DNA from 2 places in the Blastococcus sp. Marseille-P5729 genome. Region 2 is predicted to be linked to the other one. Evidence: riboswitches for the same ligand, from Rfam matches in the RefSeq annotation. Region 2 holds a riboswitch; the other holds the start of a gene.
What was found. Region 2 has a riboswitch for S-adenosylmethionine ahead of metB (cystathionine gamma-synthase). Riboswitches for the same ligand answer to the same signal wherever they lie in the genome.

Region 1 (4,183 bases), on a different contig from region 2:
GGCCTAGAACCGCGACCTGCCGGCCACGCTCGACCGTCAGGTCGACGCCGTCCAGCACCTTCTCACCGCCGAGACGGACCTCGACCCCTACGAGGCGAGCGACGTGAGCTCCCATCGGAGCTGTCCTTCCGACGGAGACTGCACGGGCAGGAAGGCCGCCTCGCGGAACCGGCGTGCGGTCCCGCTCGAGGCGACATAGCCGCGGCCACCGGCGAGGGCCGCCTCCAGGCGGGTTGCCTCACCGGCGATCAGGCTGGCGTCCAGGCGCAGCCGGACGAACTCGACCAACGGGCTCGCCGACAGGTCAGACCCGAGCCGAGTCCAGCGGTCCGCGACCTCATCGAGGGCAGAACGGGCGTCGAGGTAGCGCTGTTGCAGCCCCTCGTTGCCCGCGCGGGTCACCAGCGCCTCGGACTCGGTCAGCGCGCGTCGCGCGATCCCGATGCAGAAGGCGGACTGCAGCGTCAAGAAGGTCGGCCGGAAGGCGCGTGCCGTGGCGGTGAAGTCCCAGCTGAGCACGGCGTCCAACGGGATCCGCGCGCCCTCCAGGCGGACGGACGCCGATGCGGTTGCGTTGAGCGCGAGCAGGCCGTCGACGTAGTTGACCGTGACGCCAGGGGCGCCCACCCGGAACCACGTGATGATGCGCCGTTCGTCATCGAGCACGACGGGGATCACCACGACCGCGCCGTCCACCAGGTTCGATGCCCAGCGGATCTGCCCGTCGATGACCAGCTCGTCGCCTTCGACGTGGCCGGTGATGCCGAGCGGCTCGATTCCCGCCAGCGCCTTCATGCCCGATGCCATGGCGGTCGAGCCGATGCGCTCACCGCGGCGCAGCAGCGTCCAGGTCTCGGAGTTCAGTGCGGTGCGGTTGCCGCGGGCGAAGTAGTCCAGCACCATGCGGTGCGCCCACAGGCTGAACGCGCTGCTCATGCACTCCTCGGCCAGGAGCGCGATCAGCTCGGAACTCCCGTCGATTTGCGATGCGGCCTCATGCGGGTCGCCGACCGTGTCGACACCGAGGTCGAGCAGGTGACGCTCACCGAGCTCGCGCAGCAGATCGGTCGTCGACGTCGCCCCGGAGTCGATCGCCCGTACCGACTCCGCCACGCGGGCGCGCAGGTCATCGGCGGCGGCGCGGACGAGCCCGATGTCGGACTGCGTCGTCACGGCGCTCATCCGGCACCCCCGGGGACCGGAGCGACGTCGAGGGCGTGCAGCCGGTCGATCGGGGTCGAGACGATCTCCCGCGCCCGGACGACGGCGTCCTCGTCGGGGGCATTGTAGAGGCACAGGCACTTGGCGACGTCTTCGCGAACGTAGGTGCGCAGGAAGGAGACCTCGGGGATCTCGGCGTACAGCGGGGACTTCTCCTTCTTGCGGCTGAGGTAGGTGTCCATGTCGATGTGCGCCGGGATGTCCCACTCGACCAGGTACCCGGCCTCGGGGCGGGCGGCCTTGATGTCCTCGAGATCAGCACCGACCAGGCGCACCTGATCGGGCCCTTCGACCTCGGTGACGTCGTCCAGGCCGAGGACGGCGCTGCCGAGAGCGGTGAGGTCGGCGGTCTCGAAGACCAGGAAGACGCGGTCGGCCGGGGCGGTGACCTCGGCCTCGATCAGCTCGGCTCCGGCGGCGGCGGCACGGGTTGACGCCTGCTCGATGAGCGCGGCGGCAGCGTCCTTCGACGCGGTGGCGGGGACGATCTCGACGAGGGCAAGAACGGATTCGGACATGCGTTCCTCCATTTCAGGGGTGCGGTGATGACCGGCGTACGCCGGTTGTCTAACAGGGGTGCGAGTTGGTGCGCGGCGGGATTCCGGACGGTCGTCGGGACCAGCCCCGCTGGCGCGCGGAGACGCCGCCGGGTGCCAGTTGACGGAACCACGGGCGGTGCCGCGCAGGTCCTCGACGGGGCGCGGGCCGAACGCCGACGAACACCGCCGTCCCTACCGGCCTACGGCCAGCGTCGACGAACGTGCAGCGGCTCAGCCTGCGATCGACGGACGTCGAGCGGACGTAGAGCGACTGCCGGGACCGTCAGACGCGCGGGTCAGGAACAGGTGGTGCGGAGCCGGCCGTAGTCAATGGTGAAGCGTCGTACGGCGTAGAACGTCGTCGCCACGTCTGACTCCTTCTGCCCTCGCGGGCGCTGCGCTTGCCGGGCACGTCATCGTGCCCGACCAGGTCGTCACCCGGGGCACCCCACCGCATCGCGAGGGTTGCCGTCCAGCGAGCCGGGGCTTGACGCTGGAGCTCTTGACCCGCAGCAATAGTACTCACAACGTCGCCGCCCGCAACGTGGCCAGGCGTGGATTGGCTCACCCGGGGGCGACGGCAGCGATCAAACCGAATACGATTCGGTCAGGAGCGCGCACGATCGGCCCCTCGTCGGCGGGCGCCCCACAACCAGGACGACGTCCAGACTCAGGAGCCAATCCATGGACCAGCTGTACAGCAAGGAAGAGCGCGAGTTCGCCGAGCAGATGCGCGAGTTCTATCGCACGGAGATCCCCAAGGAGATCCGTGAGATGAACGCCCGGGGTGAGATCGACAGCAAGGAACCGATCGTCACCACCCAGCAGATCCTGAACAAGCACGGCTATGCGGTCCCCAACTGGCCGGTCGAGTGGGGCGGTCAGGACTGGACCCCCGTGCAGCGGCACATCTGGCTGCAGGAGATGGAGCTGGCCAACGTCCCTGCCCCGCTCGCCTTCAACACCTCGATGGTCGGCCCGGTCATCGCGACCTTCGGCTCGCAGGAGATCAAGGAGCGCTTCCTGCCGAAGACCGCGAACCTGGACATCTGGTGGTCGCAGGGCTTCTCCGAGCCGGACGCCGGTTCGGACCTCGCTTCGCTGAAGACGACCGCGGTCCGCGACGGTGACCACTACATCGTCAACGGCCAGAAGACCTGGACCACGCTCGGCCAGTACGGCGACTGGATCTTCATGCTCGTGCGCACCAACCCCGAGGTGAAGAAGCAACAGGGCATCTCGTTCCTGCTGATCGATATGAAGTCCCCTGGGGTGACGGTCCGCCCGATCCAGTTGATCGACGGCGGTCACGAGGTCAACGAGGTGTTCTTCGACAACGTCGAGGTCCCCGTCGAGAATCTCGTCGGCGAGGAGAACATGGGCTGGACCTATGCGAAGTTCCTCCTGGGCAACGAGCGCACGGGCATTGCGCGGGTCGGCGTCTCCAAGACCCGCATCGCCCGCCTGAAGGAGTTCGCTCGCAACACCCGTACCAAGAAGGGCACCCTCCTCGAGGATCCGTTGTTCGCGGCGCGCCTGACCAAGGTCGAGGTCGAGCTGCAGGCGCTGGAGATGACCCAGATGCGCATCCTGTCGACGCAGACTGCCGGCTCGGGCAAGCCCGATCCGCGTTCGTCGGTGCTCAAGCTCGTCGGCTCGAAGCTGCAGCAGGAGATCACCGAGCTGCTCGTCGACGTTCTCGGCCCGGATGGGCTGTACTTCCGCGACGACTACGACACTCCGGAGGGCTTCTCGCCGGTTCCGCAGGGCGCCGTCGACGCGCTGCCGACCTACTTCAACTACCGCAAGGTCACCATCTACGGCGGTTCGTCCGAGGTGCAGCGCGGCATCATCTCCAAGGCCATTCTCGGCCTCTGAGCCGACCGACGACACAGACACTAGGAGTATTCAAAGTGGATCTCGAACTCACTGATGAGCAGCGCGAGCTCGCCTCGACGGTCGGCCGCATGATGAAGGAACGCTACGACGCCGAGAAGCGCGATGCGATTCTCGCCTCGGAGCCGGGTTACAGCGACGACATGTGGGGCCGGTACGCCGAGCTCGGCGCGTTGGCGCTTCCCTTCGCCGAGGAGTACGGCGGCGCAGACATGGGCTTCGGCGAGGTCGCCGTGGTCCTGGAGGAGTTTGGCAAGGCTCTCGTGCTCGAGCCGTACGTCTCGACCGTGCTGCTGGGCGGCGGCCTGGTCAATGAGGCCGGCACCGATGAGCAGAAGTCCGAGCTCCTGGGCGGCATCGCCGAGGGCTCGCTCAAGCTGGCGTTCGCGGCGCAGGAGCCCGGCCAGCGCTACGACCTCACCTCCCCCACCACGACTGCGTCCGGCTCGGGCGACTCGTACACCGTCTCCGGCGAGAAGTCCGGCGTCCTGGGTGGTGACTCGGCAGACAAGCTGATCGTCTCGGCA
Region 2 (4,183 bases):
GAGCCTGACGCTCGAGCGTGCGGTGTCCGCGCACACCGTCAAGGCCTACATCTCGGACGTCCGCGGCCTGCTTGATCATCTGGTGCGCATGTCGGGCGAGTCCGTGAGCGCACTCGACCTAGGTGTGCTGCGCTCCTGGCTGGCCAAATCGCGCACCATGGGTGCCTCCCGCAGCACTCTGGCCCGCCGGGCGGCGAGCGCCCGGTCGTTCACCTCGTGGGCGGCGGCCAAGGGTCTGATAGACGCCGATCCCGGGCCCCGGCTGGCCTCACCTTCCGCGCGCCGCGCATTGCCGGAGGTGCTCAGCCAGGAGCAGGCCGCCGGCTTGGTCGACTCGATCGAGGGCGATGATCCCGTGGCGCTGCGCGACCGCGCGATGCTCGAGCTGCTGTACGCCGGGGGGATCCGGGTCAGCGAGCTGGTCGGGCTGGACCTCGACAGCTACGACGCGGCCCGGGTGCTGCTGCGCGTGCTCGGCAAGGGTGACAAGGAGCGCAGCGTGCCGATCGGGTCGCCGGCCCGCGCGGCGCTCGAGGGCTACCTACGCCAGGGCCGGCCGGGCCTGGTCTCCAGCCGGACGACGACCGCCTTGTTCCTCGGCGTCCGAGGCGGCCGGATCGACCAGCGGGAGGTCCGCCGGATCGTGCATCGGGCCGCGAGCGCCGTTGACGGAGCCCCGGACATCGGTCCGCACGGCCTGCGGCACAGCGCGGCGACGCATCTGCTCGAGGGCGGCGCGGACTTGCGCTCGGTGCAGGAGCTGCTGGGACACGCCTCGCTGGCCACCACCCAGATCTACACGCACGTCTCGGTCGAGCGGCTGCGTGCCGCGTTCAACCAGGCCCACCCGCGCGCCTAGCCGATCGCGGCCGCCCGATCGAGAGCGGCGGTCAGATCCGCGACCAGATCCGCCGGATCCTCGATACCCACCGAGAGCCGGAGCAGCCCGTCGCTGATCCCGGCGACCGCGCGGGCCTCCGCGGTCATCGAGGCATGCGTCATGGTCGCCGGGTGCGCCACGAGTGACTCCACGCCACCCAGCGACTCGGCGAGGCTGAACAGCGCGAGGCCGTCCAGGAACGCCCGCACCGCGGACGTGCCGCCGGCGAGCTCGAACGACAGCATGGCGCCGTATCCATCCTGCTGCCGCGCCGCGATCTCGTGACCCGGATGGCTCGGCAGCCCCGGGTAGTTCACCTGCGCGACCGCCCGGTGCGCACAAAGCGCGTCGACAACGGCTGCCGCGCCGTCCTGGTGCGCCCGCATCCGGGGGGCGAGCGTACGAAGTCCACGCAGCGTCAGGAAGGAGTCGAACGGGCTGCCCGTGATGCCGATCGTGTTCGACCAGTAGGCCATCTGCTCATGCAGCTCGGGCGTCGCCGAGACGATGGCGCCGCCGACCACGTCGCTGTGCCCGTTGAGGTACTTGGTAGTCGAGTGGACGACCACATCGCAGCCCAGCTCGATCGGGCGCTGCAGCACCGGTGACAGGAAGGTGTTGTCGGCGACGACGGTGGCGCCCACCTCGTGCGCGCGCCGCGCGACGTCGGCCACGTCGGTGATCCGCAACAGGGGGTTGGACGGCGTCTCGATCCACACCACGCTCGGCGCGGGCTGCGCCGTGAGCGCCGCGTCCAGGGCGCGGGGATCGGTGAAGTCCACGAGGTCCACGTCGAAAGCGCCCTTCTCGCCGAGCGAGTCCAGCAGCCGCCAGGTGCCGCCGTAGCAGTCATGCGGGGCGAGGATCCGCTGGCCGGGGGAGAGCAGCGCGTGCAGGACGACCGTGATGGCCCCCATGCCGGTGGCGGTGATGATCCCGCCGGCCCCGCCCTCCAGATCGCTGATCGCGCCGCCCAGCTGGTCTCGGGTCGGGTTGCCGCTGCGCGTGTAGTCGTACTGGCGGGGCTCGCCGAACCTGGCGAAGGTGAAGTTGCTCGACAGGTGCAGGGGCGGGACGACGGCCCCGTGCTGGGTGTCGGACTCCAGCCCGGCGCGGACGGCGCGGGTCACGGGGGAGTGCTGCTGAGTCATGGTGTGGCACCTCTCGGTCGAAGGGCACGACGCCATGCGGATCGACCAGGTGCAATCGCGCCGGCCGCGGCCTGGCGCAACCCATCTGCCGGTCAGCCCGAGGGCTACCGCAGGACTTGGCACCGGCCTTCGATCTTGCGTGTCGAAGGTGGTTGCCCCGGCGTCAGCGGGCCTGTCCCTCAGCCGGTCGTGATGGTTGTGGGAACACCCTACTACAGCGGCAGCAGCCGGACGCGACGTGGTCGCAGCAGGCTCAGCGGGTCGAGGTACCGCTCGCCGCGACGGGCTCCCCAGTGCAGGCACGCCGCCGCTGCGCACTCAGGATGCGCGGCCTGCAGGACGCCAATCGGCTGTTCTCGCGTCACGGGGGCGCCCGCGCTCACGGAGGCCACCACCGGCTCGTACGTCGTGCGGATGCCGTCGGGGTGGTCGATGGACACGACCGGTTTGCCCGCGACCTCTCCCGCGAACGCGACGACGCCGTCCCCCGCAGCGAGGACCGTGGCGCCGGGCGACACCGCAAGGTCGACTCCGCGGTGTCCCGGGAGCCACGGCTTGTCGGGCGGATCGAACTCCCTCGAGACCGTCGGGTTCCCGGCCAGCGGCCAGTCGTAGCGCGAGGACGCCGCGTCCGCCCGTTCGACCAGCGCGGCGATCGATAGGAGCGCCATCAGCAGGGTGATCGCGGCGCGACGCAGTGGGTGGGTTCGGGTCATGGCGCGATCCAACGCTGTACCGGTCGCGCCGTCGCGCGGCCCGGCCTGGGCTGTGGACGATCCACGGGAGTGTGGACGGCGAGCGGCGTGCCGCGTCTTTCCACCTCGGGGTGTGCTACCGACCGGCGGCCCGCCCGCCTCCGCTGCCCCGCAGAACCTACGCGCGGCCGATCCCGTATGATTCTTGCCAGCGGTTCGTGCGGGGCAGACCGGCGAGCCGACTTCGCGCGTCCAGACCCGTTCACGGGTCGACTCAGCTACGGTCCGGCGAGAGCCGGTGGAGTCGGGGCGCCAGGGGCCCTGCCGAACCCGGCCGGGCCGACAACCATAGAAAAGGACCGTCCGGCGTGCTTGGCCGAGACGGTCAGAAGAAGGAGAACGGCAATGGCCGTCGTCACCATGCGTCAGCTGCTCGACTCGGGCGTGCACTTCGGACACCAGACCCGCCGCTGGAACCCGAAGATGAAGCGCTTCATCCTGACCGAGCGCAACGGCATCTACATCATCGACCTGCAGCAGACCCTGTCATACATCGACAAGTCCTTCGAGTTCGTCAAGGAGACCGTCGCGCACGGCGGCACCGTGCTGTTCGTGGGCACCAAGCGCCAGGCCCAGGAGGCGATCTCCAAGGAGGCCACCCGCGTCAACATGCCGTACGTGAACCACCGCTGGCTCGGCGGCATGCTCACCAACTTCGGCACCGTGCACAAGCGCCTGCAGCGGCTCAAGGAGCTCGAGCAGATCGCCGAGACCGGCGGCGACACCGTGATGACCAAGAAGGAACAGCTCATCCTGGACCGCGAGCGCGAGAAGCTATCGAAGACTCTCGGTGGCATCCGTGACATGGCCCGGGTCCCGTCGGCGATCTGGATCGTCGACACCAAGAAGGAGCAGATCGCGGTCGGCGAGGCCAAGAAGCTGAACATCCCGATCGTCGCCATTCTCGACACCAACTGCGATCCGGACGAGGTCGACTACCCGATTCCGGGCAACGACGACGCCATCCGCTCGGCCGGCCTGCTGACCCGCGTCATCGCCGACGCGTGCGCCGAGGGCTTGCTGGCGCGTGCCTCGCAGACCGGCAAGGCGGAGGGCGAGGACAAGCCCAATCGCGACGAGGTCGCCGCGGACGAGCCGCTGGCAGAGTGGGAGCGCGAGATCCTCGAGGGCGCCAAGCCGGACGAGGCCGCTGCGCAGCCCCCCGCTACCGAGCAGTCCGCCGGGCAGGCCGCCGCCCCGGCCGGAGACGAAGAAGCCAAGTAGCCACGCTGCCGGGTCTCGGCCCGGCTCCACCACCACTTGCGATCTACATCCGCGAGCCGCGGATAGATGGGACAGCCCACCATGGCAAATTTCTCTGCCGCTGATGTCAAGAAGCTGCGCGAGCTGACCGGCTCGGGCATGCTCGACTGTAAGAAGGCGCTCGCCGAGACCGA

Region 1: linked by a shared signal. The riboswitch ahead of DAA40_RS06240 (DUF4242 domain-containing protein) and the one ahead of metB (cystathionine gamma-synthase) in region 2 are both predicted to bind S-adenosylmethionine.

Annotation. Positions count from the first base shown of each region.
Region 1 covers NZ_OMPO01000001.1:1,257,858-1,262,040, forward strand. The annotation lists gene DAA40_RS06230 (ABC transporter ATP-binding protein) at 1-115, opposite strand, end outside; gene DAA40_RS06235 (acyl-CoA dehydrogenase family protein) at 88-1,173, opposite strand; gene DAA40_RS06240 (DUF4242 domain-containing protein) at 1,179-1,739, opposite strand; SAM riboswitch class IV at 2,153-2,268, opposite strand; gene DAA40_RS06245 (acyl-CoA dehydrogenase family protein) at 2,445-3,638, shown strand; gene DAA40_RS06250 (acyl-CoA dehydrogenase family protein) at 3,674-4,183, shown strand, end outside.
Region 2 covers NZ_OMPO01000004.1:73,536-77,718, forward strand. The annotation lists gene DAA40_RS15585 (tyrosine recombinase XerC) at 1-859, shown strand, start outside; gene metB (cystathionine gamma-synthase) at 856-2,031, opposite strand; SAM riboswitch class I at 2,110-2,230, opposite strand; gene DAA40_RS15595 (murein hydrolase activator EnvC) at 2,244-2,747, opposite strand; gene rpsB (30S ribosomal protein S2) at 3,132-4,010, shown strand; gene tsf (translation elongation factor Ts) at 4,092-4,183, shown strand, end outside.